One region of the Virgibacillus saliphilus genome, then DNA from elsewhere that is predicted to be linked to it. Evidence: predicted binding sites of a transcription regulator. Region 1 holds the regulator's gene; the other holds the start of a gene.
The links. The regulator CtsR, encoded in region 1, represses protease genes until heat stress. The targets are predictions, from matches to a motif close to ATGGTCAATAAAGGTCAAACA.
Positions count from the first base shown of each region.

Region 2: a site for CtsR is predicted at 3,836-3,856, ahead of KFZ56_RS06535 (ATP-dependent Clp protease ATP-binding subunit). Genes of this name have one in related genera too.

Region 1 is NZ_JAGYHC010000001.1:159,879-165,899, reverse strand. Features, by position in the region: gene clpC (ATP-dependent protease ATP-binding subunit ClpC) at 1-1,729, opposite strand, end outside; gene mcsB (protein-arginine kinase McsB) at 1,747-2,811, opposite strand; gene mcsA (protein-arginine kinase activator protein McsA) at 2,808-3,356, opposite strand; gene KFZ56_RS00815 (CtsR family transcriptional regulator) at 3,369-3,836, opposite strand; gene KFZ56_RS00810 (MgtC/SapB family protein) at 4,023-4,721, opposite strand; rRNA gene rrf (5S ribosomal RNA) at 4,953-5,068, opposite strand; rRNA gene KFZ56_RS00800 (23S ribosomal RNA) at 5,227-6,021, opposite strand, start outside.
Region 2 is NZ_JAGYHC010000001.1:1,329,073-1,335,093, reverse strand. Features, by position in the region: gene KFZ56_RS06545 (SPFH domain-containing protein) at 1-453, opposite strand, end outside; gene KFZ56_RS06540 (ComEC/Rec2 family competence protein) at 532-1,407, opposite strand; gene KFZ56_RS06535 (ATP-dependent Clp protease ATP-binding subunit) at 1,545-3,683, opposite strand; gene mbcS (acyl-CoA synthetase MbcS) at 4,009-5,586, opposite strand; gene pdaA (delta-lactam-biosynthetic de-N-acetylase) at 5,739-6,021, opposite strand, start outside.

The sequences.
Region 1 (6,021 bases):
CAATTCGAATCATGGCTTCCTCGTCTTCAAACATCGCCTCTGCCAATGCACGAGCAAGCTCTGTTTTACCAACACCGGTTGGCCCAAGGAAAATAAATGAACCAATTGGACGTTTCGGATCTTTCAAGCCAGCTCGCGCCCTGCGAATTGCTTGAGAAACTGCATCAACAGCCTCTTCCTGACCAATCACACGACTATGCAAGGTCTCTTCCATATTTAGCAGACGTTCACTTTCATCCTTCGTCAGCCTGGCTACCGGTACTCCTGTCCATATAGATACAACACTGGCAATGTCTTCTACCGTCACTTCAGTATCTGTTTGCCCCTGCTTTTCTTTCCATGCTTTTTTCGTTTTTTCCAATTCCTCACGCAGACGTTGTTCGGAGTCCCTTAGGGATGCAGCTTTTTCAAATTCCTGACTTTGGACGGATGCATCCTTTTCTTTACGTACATCTTCCAGCTTTTGCTCCAATTCTTTCAAATCAGGTGGAACTGTGTAGGAATGCAATCGAACTTTTGACCCTGCTTCATCAATGAGGTCAATTGCTTTGTCAGGCAAAAAGCGTTCTGTGATGTAGCGGTCAGACAGACTTGCAGCGGACTCAATGGCCTCATCTGTAATTGTCACACGATGATGTGCCTCATATCTGTCACGCAGCCCTTTTAAAATTTTTACCGTTTCCTCTAGCGTCGGTTCATCTACTTGAATTGGTTGAAATCTGCGCTCCAGTGCGGCATCTTTCTCAATATATTTACGATATTCATCAAGTGTTGTCGCACCAATACACTGGAGATCACCCCGGGCGAGGGATGGTTTAAGAATATTCGATGCATCGATCGCACCTTCAGCACCACCCGCACCAATCAACGTGTGCAATTCATCGATAAACAGGAGGATGTTTCCGGCTTGGCGTATTTCCTCCATGACTTTCTTCAAGCGATCCTCAAATTCCCCGCGATATTTCGTGCCGGCTACAACCGTACCCATATCCAAAGTCATGACACGTTTGTCGCTTAATGTCTCAGGGACTTCGTTATCGATAATCTGTTGTGCCAAGCCTTCTGCTACAGCTGTTTTACCAACACCTGGCTCTCCTATCAACACTGGGTTATTTTTTGTACGACGGCTTAATATTTGAATAACACGCTCAATTTCCTTACTTCGTCCGATGACAGGATCCACATTGCCTTCTTTTGCAATTACCGTTAAATCTCTTGCCAGCGAATCCAGTGTTGGCGTATTTGCATTTGATTGTTGATTGTTACGATGGCCTTGTCTTCCACCCTGTGATTCATTGCTTCCCAGTAATTGAAGCACTTGCTGACGTGCTTTATTCAGACTAACACCAAGATTATTCAACACCCGGGCAGCGACTCCTTCTCCTTCACGAATCAGCCCCAGAAGAATATGTTCGGTACCTACATAGGAGTGGCCGAGCTTTCTTGCCTCATCTTGAGATAGCTCTACTACCTTCTTAGCCCTTGGCGTATAGTGGATCGATTGCATGGGCTTCTTTCCAACGCCAATTAACTTCTCTACCTCTTCCTGAATCTTAGGAACCTCAAGACCTAATGACTCCAGAGCTTTCGCTGCAATCCCTTCCCCTTCACGAACAAGCCCCAAGAGAATATGTTCTGTGCCAATATTGTTATGTCCAAGTCGTACCGCTTCCTCTTGTGACAACGCTAATACCTTTTGCGCTCTTTCTGTAAAACGTCCAAACATCATATACATTTTCCTCCTGTCTATTTCTCCAATTGCAGGCGTTCACGGATCAGTGATGCCCTTAATTCATCTCGTTCATCGGCTGTTAAAGTTGCTTGTGCATATTGTTGCAGAAATCCCGGTTGTGTCAAAATCATTAATTCATTAAGTATATTTCTGGATACATTTTTGATGAGTCCTAAATCAATTCCCAATCGAACATTTGATAAACATGCCGCTGCTTCCTTTGATTCAATAATTCTACTGTAATCCAGAACACCGAAGGATCGGAAAATGCGATCCTCTAACTTTTTACCGGATTGCTCCATAATACGGTTACGTGCATTTCTTTCGTGCTCAATCAATTGTTGAACGACACTTTGTAAATCCCCTATAATATCCGCTTCTGTCTTGCCTAACGTAATTTGATTCGAGATTTGAAAAATATTTCCCTGGGCATCGCTACCTTCACCATAAATACCTCTAACAACAAGCCCAAGCTGATTAATCGCCGGTATCATTCGGTTAATTTGTTTCGTCATCGCAAGTGCAGGGAGATGCATCATAACAGAAGCGCGCATTCCCGTACCTACATTTGTTGGACAACTTGTTAAATACCCTCGCGTCTCATCAAACGCATAGTTAATTTTCTCTTCTAACCAATCATCCAGCTCAAATGCCCCCTCCAATGCCTTTGACAGTTGAAGTCCCGGGAAATATAATTGGATCCTGATATGATCTTCCTCATTAATCATGACAGATACCTGTTCATTCTTAGAAATAATCGTTGCTGGTGCATGTTCACTTTTTGATAAATGCGGGCTGATTAAATGCTTCTCGACCAAAACTCGTTTTTCAATGGCTGTTAAATCCGGAATTGAAATGAACGAAAAGTCCTCATAATCCTGAAATGACTGATGTTCATACTCCTCTTTAATAAAATCCCGAATGCCTTCCAGTTTTTCATGGTCTGCAAGAATAGGGTACGAAACATCTGAGAAATTCCTAGCCAGACGAATTCGACTACTAAGGACAATATCACTATCCGGCCCTTCCTCGCGCATCCAAGGACTAATAGCTTCGTTCATGAATTGCTTTAAGGTCATGTATCATCACCTGCTTTCGAACCATCACTCTGATTTTGCAATGCTTTAATCTTATCTCTTATTTGAGCAGCTTCTTCAAAATTTTCATCTTCTATCAATTGTTGCAATTCAGCTTTATAGCTTTCCAATTGTTTCTTTGTATGCAAGTCGCCACCCATGCGTTTGGGAATTTTCCCGTAATGCTTGGTATTACCTGAATGTACCCTGCGCAATATCGGATCAAGACGTTCAGAAAAAGTATCATAACACGTTGCACAGCCGAACTTTCCTACTTTTTTAAATGTGGAAAGTGACATACCACATTGCGGGCATTTCAATTCCTTTACTTGATTATACGAATTACTTTGCTGACTTTCCATCATTGCCGAGTCAAAATTGAACAGACCTGTAAGCAAATTATGAAGGGAATACCCTTCCTCCGGATACGTCATATAACCCTTTTCCTTCGCACACACTTCGCAAACATGAATTTCGGTTTTAGTACCATTGATCACTTGCGTAAAGTGGAGTGTAGCCGGCCGCTGCTGGCATTCCTGACATTGCATTATTTTTCCCCCTTACTTGTTTAGGTACTTTAATTCTGAAAGCATGGCAGTTAACACACGAGCTCGAACCTCATCCCGAAGTGGGAGCTGGAATGCTAATGTATTTCGGTCAATCCCACTGAGGATAATTTTGGCCTCGCGTTCGGTAATTAATTCTTCTTCCAATAGTCGCTCAAGCACATCAATGGAAGCTTGTTGCGTTACTGTTGGATTGATCATCTTTATAATTTCATCAATGAGTTCAGACTTATCCTGATGTATCACTCGCATAATCCGAATATAACCGCCGCCGCCACGTTTACTCTCTACGATGTACCCTTTTTCCAATGTGAAACGCGTTTTAATTACATAATTGATCTGAGAGGGGACACACTGGAACTGATCAGCAATTTCACTACGTTTAATCTCGATTGCATTTTGCCCTCTTGTTTGTAAGATCTTTTTTAAATATTGCTCAATCACATCTGAAATATTACTCATGAGCCCACCTCCTCTGCATCGCATAATCTTTTGACTTTGACTATCTTTGACTATACATTTATTATACCCTAAAACACGTGAGATGCAAACACATTGTTCTATATATAGAGTAGACAAAAATTTGAGAAACAAAACAGGAAAAAACGCGATAACTATTAATTATGTGGAAGAAGTTCGAGCCATTTCCTATTTAAGCTCTGAAATATTTTTTACATAATTAATTTTAGAGATTTCCTCTATCAAAGCAATTCGTTCTACATCAGGTTTTCGCTCAATCTTTACGAAGATATTTCTAATATCATTTTCTGCCTTTGTAATTTCTACATTTTTAATCGTTGAATCAAATTTATCAAAGACAGAGATAATTTCATTTATTTGAAGTTCAGGCAATGCTACAATTTCAATCAAATTAGAGGAACGTCCCTTAGCAAATAACTTTTCAAAGTTATTCAGGAAAACCAGGCTAAGCAGAATAATAAGGGTTGTAAACAATGCAGGTACGTACATCCCTGCACCAACAACTAGGCCTAATCCTGCAACCGTCCAAATGGAAGCCGCGGTAGTTAGACCACGAATCGTCCCACCATAGACGATAATTGTCCCTGCGCCAAGAAACCCAATTCCACTAATAACATAAGATGGTATGCGCGCCGGATCAAAACGGATATTATCGTGCTCCGCCATAAATGTCTCAAAGCCAAATAAAGATAATAGCATCATTAAACAAGCTCCGACCCCAACGAGAATATGGGTGCGAAAACCAGCGGAATGATTATTTAATTCACGCTCAAAACCAATAACCCCGGATAAAACAAGTGAAATTAACAATCGAGACATCATGATTGTAAAGTTATCATCAAACACAAATTCCATAAAATCTCCCAATTCCCACCCTCCAATCTCTATTTCCATATTAATATCACAGTGAATTAGTAAAGATACATCGTTTAGAGATTCTCCAATTATATATATGATGCCATATACGTTTTAACGTTTTAACCATCGAAAAAAGTCTATTTGCTTATATATAAAAATAACAATAATGACAGCATGTAACAATCTTTAAATATAGAAAAAAGCTGGAATGCACTAGTGCATTCCAGCTTTTTTAATTTTGCCTGGCGGCGTCCTACTCTTGCAGGGGCAAAGCCCCAACTACCATCGGCGCTGGAGAGCTTAACTTCTGTGTTCGGCATGGGAACAGGTGTGACCTCTCCGCTATGACTACCAGACCTAACGGCTTACGCGATCTCTTTCTTATCAGCACTTCCTTATGGAAAAGGAAAGACAAGATATATTATAGGCATTTCCAAACGAAAATGCAAGGGTTTTATGTATTTATACCCTAAAAACTAAATAAGAGTGTTCGTAACGTACATCTAAAAGCCATTTAGTTAAGTCCTCGATCGATTAGTATTCGTCAGCTGCACGTGTCACCACGCTTCCACCTCGAACCTATCTACCTCATCGTCTCTGAGGGATCTTACTCACTTGATGTGATGGGAAGTCTCATCTAGAGGGTGGCTTCATGCTTAGATGCTTTCAGCACTTATCCGTGCCACACGTAGCTACCCAGCCATGCTCCTGGCGGAACAACTGGTACACCAGCGGTGTGTCCATCCCGGTCCTCTCGTACTAAGGACAGCTCCTCTCAAACTTCCAACGCCCACGACGGATAGGGACCGAACTGTCTCACGACGTTCTGAACCCAGCTCGCGTACCGCTTTAATGGGCGAACAGCCCAACCCTTGGGACCGACTACAGCCCCAGGATGCGATGAGCCGACATCGAGGTGCCAAACCTCCCCGTCGATGTGAACTCTTGGGGGAGATAAGCCTGTTATCCCCGGGGTAGCTTTTATCCGTTGAGCGATGGCCCTTCCATACGGAACCACCGGATCACTAAGCCCGACTTTCGTCCCTGCTCGACTTGTAGGTCTCGCAGTCAAGCTCCCTTCTGCCTTTACACGCTACGAATGATTTCCAACCATTCTGAGGGAACCTTTGGGCGCCTCCGTTACACTTTAGGAGGCGACCGCCCCAGTCAAACTGCCTACCTGACACTGTCTCCGAACCGGATCACGGTTCTGGGTTAGAAGGTGCGTGCAGCCAGGGTGGTATCCCACGGGTGCCTCCTCGTAAGCTAGCGCTCACGATTCTAAGGCTCCCACCTATCCTGTACAAGC
Region 2 (6,021 bases), 1.2 Mb from region 1:
TGTAGCAACAGCACGGATTGCTGTTTCACTTTGAATTCCAACGAATTGCTCGTATTTATCCACATCAAATACGGCTTTAGCTGCATCAACCACCTTATAAACAACGACTGCAGCAATCTCAATTGGATTCCCATTTACGTCATTTACTTTTAGAAGACTACTGTTAAAATTACGCACACGTAGCGAAATCGTTCTTCTCACAGAAAATGGGACTGTAACGACAATCCCTTCTCGACGAATGGTGCCCATATACTTTCCCAGAAAAATAACAACAACGGATTGATTTGGTTGAACTAGTGTAATCCCGCTGCCTAAACTAATAGCCAGAATGAGGCAAATAACCCCCAATATAAATTGTTGTGCAACAAAACTAAACACTGTTGTTGCCAAAAGAATAGCAATAACAAACATACCCAAAAATCCATTCATCATCCAAGCATTCTTCTCTTGCATCATGTATACACCTTCCCTATCTAAAGTGACTTTCTTATATTATTATGATATCACTTTGATTTCACATTTTGCAAAGAATTAACTTGCTGTTTTCTCCAAATTACGAAATGGATTTTCATTCGGCATGACAAGATAGCTTTTTCCATCTGTTCGAAATACAACATCGCCAAAAGTTGCTGTTGAATAAATAGTCGCGTTTATACGATGTAAGTTCCTTATAACCCGATCGACCGGGTGTCCATAATCGTTTTCTATACTGTACGTGAGCAAGGCGACTTCCGGATTTACTTCTTGCAGAAATTCCAATGAACTACTTGTATTCGATCCGTGATGACCAACTTTAATAACTTCAGATTGAAGTTCATTGTCTTCCATTAGCTCTTTTTCCTGTTCTATCCCTACATCACTCATTAGCAAAAAATCAATATCGTCGTATGTTATTTTTAATACGATGGAGGATTGATTATTGTCTTTCTCTTTTTCGTAACTGTTTAATACGCGAATTGTTAACAATGGATCAACCTTTAAAAGTTCATTTTTCTCTGCTATCTTGATTGGAATACCTTGTTTTCGGATTTGGTTTACGTATTTGGCATATGTTTTTGTGGAGTATAACTTTCCGGAATCAAGTATTTGACCAACATCGATATTCTCCATTACATAAGGGAGTCCGCCAATATGGTCAATATCAGGGTGGGTAGCAATGATAAGATCAATTTCATCAATTTGGTGATCTTCCAGATAGGATACAACCTTTTTACCGGACTCAGGTGGACCACCATCAATAAGGATTGTTTTATCAGAGGGAGTTTGAATGAACATACTGTCGCCTTGACCAACGTCAATGAAATGAACTTGCATATCCTGTTGTGATTCACTATGAATTTGTATAGGTTGCACGGCAAAAATGGAAAAGAACATTATAAATACGAGTAAAAACTTGCTGCTGCGCATGAGAAACATCCTTTATTAAAATGATGTTGTTAGTTTTTACACGGATCTTATATAATATTTATTACGCACCCTGAAAATTTTTCCTAAAATAAAAACCTGCTACACAAAGGCAGCAGGTTTTTACTAATCACCATTTATTATGCGTTTTTAACAACAATGTCCTCATCTTCAACATCAATTTTAACATTTTCAACAGATTCTTCTTCTAAGATGAAGTCGGTTAGCTGGTCTTCAATTTTATCTTGAATAACCCTGCGTAATGGTCTTGCACCAAAGCGTTTATCATAACCAAGTCGTACTAATGCTCGTTTTGCATCATCTGTAATGCTAATGGAAATATCATTTTCCTCAATATTTTGTTGCACTTCATCAAGCATGAGATCCACAATTACCATTAAGTTATCCTCAGATAATTCATTGAAGTTGATAATCGCATCGAATCGGTTTAAGAATTCAGGTTTAAAGTAGTTGCTTAAATTTTCCAATGTGGATACAGATTCATGTGCATCCCTATTAAAACCTACATTCACCTGTTTTTCACCGGTTCCTGCGTTACTTGTCATGATGATGACTGTTTCTTTAAAGCTCACTTGGCGACCTTGGGAATCAGTCAGATGACCATCTTCCATGATTTGCAGGAACATGTTTTGTACATCTGGATGTGCCTTTTCGATTTCATCAAGTAGAATGATCGAATATGGATTATGACGTACACGCTCGGTTAACTGTCCAGCTTCTTCATGACCAACATAGCCAGGAGGTGAACCGATAATTTTGGAGATCGCGTGTTTTTCCATATATTCACTCATATCAAGACGAATCATGGATTCACGAGTTCCAAAGAGTTCTTCCGCTAGTGCCCTTGTTAGTTCTGTTTTCCCAACTCCGGTTGGTCCTACAAATAGGAATGAACCGATTGGACGATATTTTGATTTAAGACCTGCACGGCTACGACGAATTGCTTTAGCAACTTTTTCAACTGCTTCATCTTGCCCGATTACTTTTTCTCCGAGGTTTTTACCAAGGTCTTTCATTTTTTCCTGTTCATCTGCTTGTAATTTTGTAACAGGGATACCTGTTTTTTCTTCGACAATCAATTGAATATCAGAAACATCGACATCGATAACTTGTTCTTCATCTTTTGCTTTATCCAATTGTTTTTGCAGTTGAATTTCTTGATAACGCAAGTGTGCTGCACGTTCATAGTCTTCTTTTTCAGCTGCTTGCTCTTTTTCTGTAATGATTTCGTTTAGACGATTATTAATGGAATTTGAATCTTTCTCTGCGTTTTTCAGGTTTAGGCGAGATCCAACTTGATCCATTAAATCAATCGCCTTATCTGGTAGGAAGCGATCCTGTATATACCGACCGGATAGTGTTACGAATGCTTGTATTGCTTCATCTGAATAACGAACTTCATGGAATTTTTCATAACGATCTTTGATACCATTTAAAATCTGCACTGCTTCATCTGGTGACGATTCTTTGACCATAATTGGCTGCAGACGACGTTCCAGTGCTGCGTCTTTTTCAATTTGACGGTACTCTTTCAAAGTTGTTGCACCAATTAACTGCAAATCACCACGAGCTAATGCGGGTTTTAGAATATTTCCAGCATCCATTTGGGAGCTTTCTGCAGTTCCGGCACCAACAAGTAAATGAATTTCATCTACGAATAGAATAACATCCTCACGAGATTGTAATTCCTGAATCAATTGTTTCATGCGCTCTTCAAATTGACCGCGCATGCTGGTATTTGCTACTAAGGATGCTACATCCAATAGATAAACTTGCTTATTAATTAATTTGGATGAAACATCACCTTCTGCAATCTTTAATGCGAGTCCTTCAGCAATAGCTGTTTTCCCAACTCCAGGTTCCCCGATTAGGACTGGATTGTTTTTATTTCTTCTATTAAGTGTCTCAATAACTTGTTTTACTTCATTATCGCGACCGATGATCGGATCAATTTGACCTCTTTTCGCATCATCTGTTACATTTTTTGCTAGTTGTTCGAGTAAACCATTATTTCCTTGTTTTTGTCTTGTTCTTGTTCCCATTTTACTTGAACCATTTCCTTGTGCAAAGTTATTAGAAAATGCGTCGTTAGCATTTCCATTAAACGATGAATCTGAGAAAAAGTTATTGGAATTCATCAATTGGCTTTGAATTTCACGAAAACATTCATTACATACATGCATGTTTACTTTTTCATTATTGATTTGCATTGCAACGTTAATAGTAGCTGGATTCATTCCGCATTGTTGACATTGCATTTTCCATTCCTCCTTAAAGGTTTGTAAGCAGTATTAAAATCAAATTTGACTTTGACTATCTTTGACCTTATAAACATATTATAACTTGACCTATTTTGACTTTCAAGTATTTTGTTTCATGATTTAAATTCATGGAACGCTAGGCCATTTAAAGTTTGACTATCTTTGACCTTTGATTATTATTATACACTGACCTATTTTGACTTTCAAGTGTTTTCGTTAAATTTTTTTGAGGAAGTATGGATGTTGTCCCTATTTTGAACGAACGATATGCGTTCAAATAAACGAAAAACGCCTGTATATATACAAGCGTTTTGGTTCATTGCTAATGCACCTGTTTTTCTTTCTCTCTTAATTCTACTCTTCTGATCTTCCCGGATGTGGTTTTTGGAAGTTCTTCGATGAATTCAATCCGCCTCGGGTACTTATACGGAGCGGTTGTGTCTTTTACATGATCCTGCAATTCTTTGACCAGGTCTGTGCTGTTTTTATCAACACTTTCTTTCAATACAACGAATGCCTTTACCAAATTCCCGCGAATGTCATCCGGACTCGCGACAACTGCGCATTCCTGTACATAAGGATGTTTGACTAAAGCATCTTCCACCTCAAACGGTCCAATAGTATAGCCGGAACTTATGATGATGTCATCTCTACGGCCTTCAAACCAAAAGTAGCCATCTTCATCCTTGGAAGCCTGGTCTCCTGTTATATAGTAATCACCTCGTTGCGACATTTTGGTTCGTTCCATATCCTTATAGTACGCTTGGAATAGTGCTGGGGAATCCAGTTTAACAGCGATGTCGCCGACCTCATTAACGCGAGCAGGCAGTCCTTCTTCATTAATTACTTCGACATCGTTACCTGGTGTAGGTTTCCCCATGGAGCCTGGTCTTACCTCCATTCCTTTAGGGAATCCTAATAATAATGTATTTTCCGTTTGTCCATAGCCATCACGAACAGTAATGTCAAAATACCTACGAAATGTATCAATCACTTCAACATTCAATGGCTCACCAGCAGAAACTGCACTATGAAGTGCTGGGAAATGGTAGTCCTCTAAATTATCGACTTTTGCCATAATACGGTACTCTGTCGGCGTACAGCATAATACATTTATTTCTTTATCCTGAAGCAAGCGCAAATAGGTTTTCGGGTCAAATTTTCCGTTATAGACAAAACCGGTTGCCCCTGAACCAAGCACCGATAAAAATGGACTCCAAATCCACTTTTGCCAGCCGGGACCTGCTGTTGCCCATACTTTATCCCCCTCATTAATAGCTAACCAATTTTCTGCAGCCGCTTTCAAATGCGCATAACCCCATCCATGTGTATGTATGACTCCCTTTGGATTACTTGTCGTACCGGAAGTATACGGCAAAAATGCAATATCATCACGAGTTGTATTCACCATGTCTAATTGATCTGAAGCATCTGCTTTCAGTCTATCCAAGAAATGCCATCCATCAGCCTGTCCACCAACTGCAAATTTAATTAATTGATCATATTCACGTACCCCTTTGTATTGATCAACAAAATGAAAATAGCTTACAACCCCACGTACCTCTCCATGACTGATACGATACTGCAAATCGCGCGTTTTTAACATTTCAGAACTTGGTATAATAATGATTCCGGTTTTCAGTGCCGCAAGATAAACCTCGTAAGCCTCAATAAAACGTGGAATCATAACAAGGATCTTGTCTCCTCTTTTCAATCCATTTTCCAAGAATACATTTCCAATTCGATTTACATTTCTTATCAAATCTGCATAAGTTATTTCCTTTGTATTACCTTTGTCATCTTGCCATATCAAGGCTTTTCTGCCAGGGTCTGTCGCATAACGTTCCATTTCCATAACAATATTATAATCCTTTGGAGCAATTAATTCTTCCTTTTTCATAATATAACAACCCCTTATGCTAGTATAATACTTAGTATAGCAAAGTTTGGGAAAATTTTAAATAAATATTGCATGTTGCGTCCTATAAATAAAACACACAAGACAGTCATCGCAGTCTCGTGTGTTATACGCTCTTAGAAGACACTCGTTAATTAGAATCCATAAATACCTTCAGGGATTTTATCTTTTATTACCATATCATCCAAGCTTTTAAAACTATACCCCTGTTCTCTCAATTCTTGAATTAAATGCTCCAATGCTGCTGCGTTATCGGCTGAAACCGCGTGCAGGAGTATAATAGCACCGGGATGAATTTGATCCATAATTTCGTTAAAGGCATATTCCCATCCTTTTTGATTGCCCGTCTCCCAATCAACAAAGGCCAATGACCAAAACACATGAATGTACCCCAATTCATTTGCCCATTCCAACGTT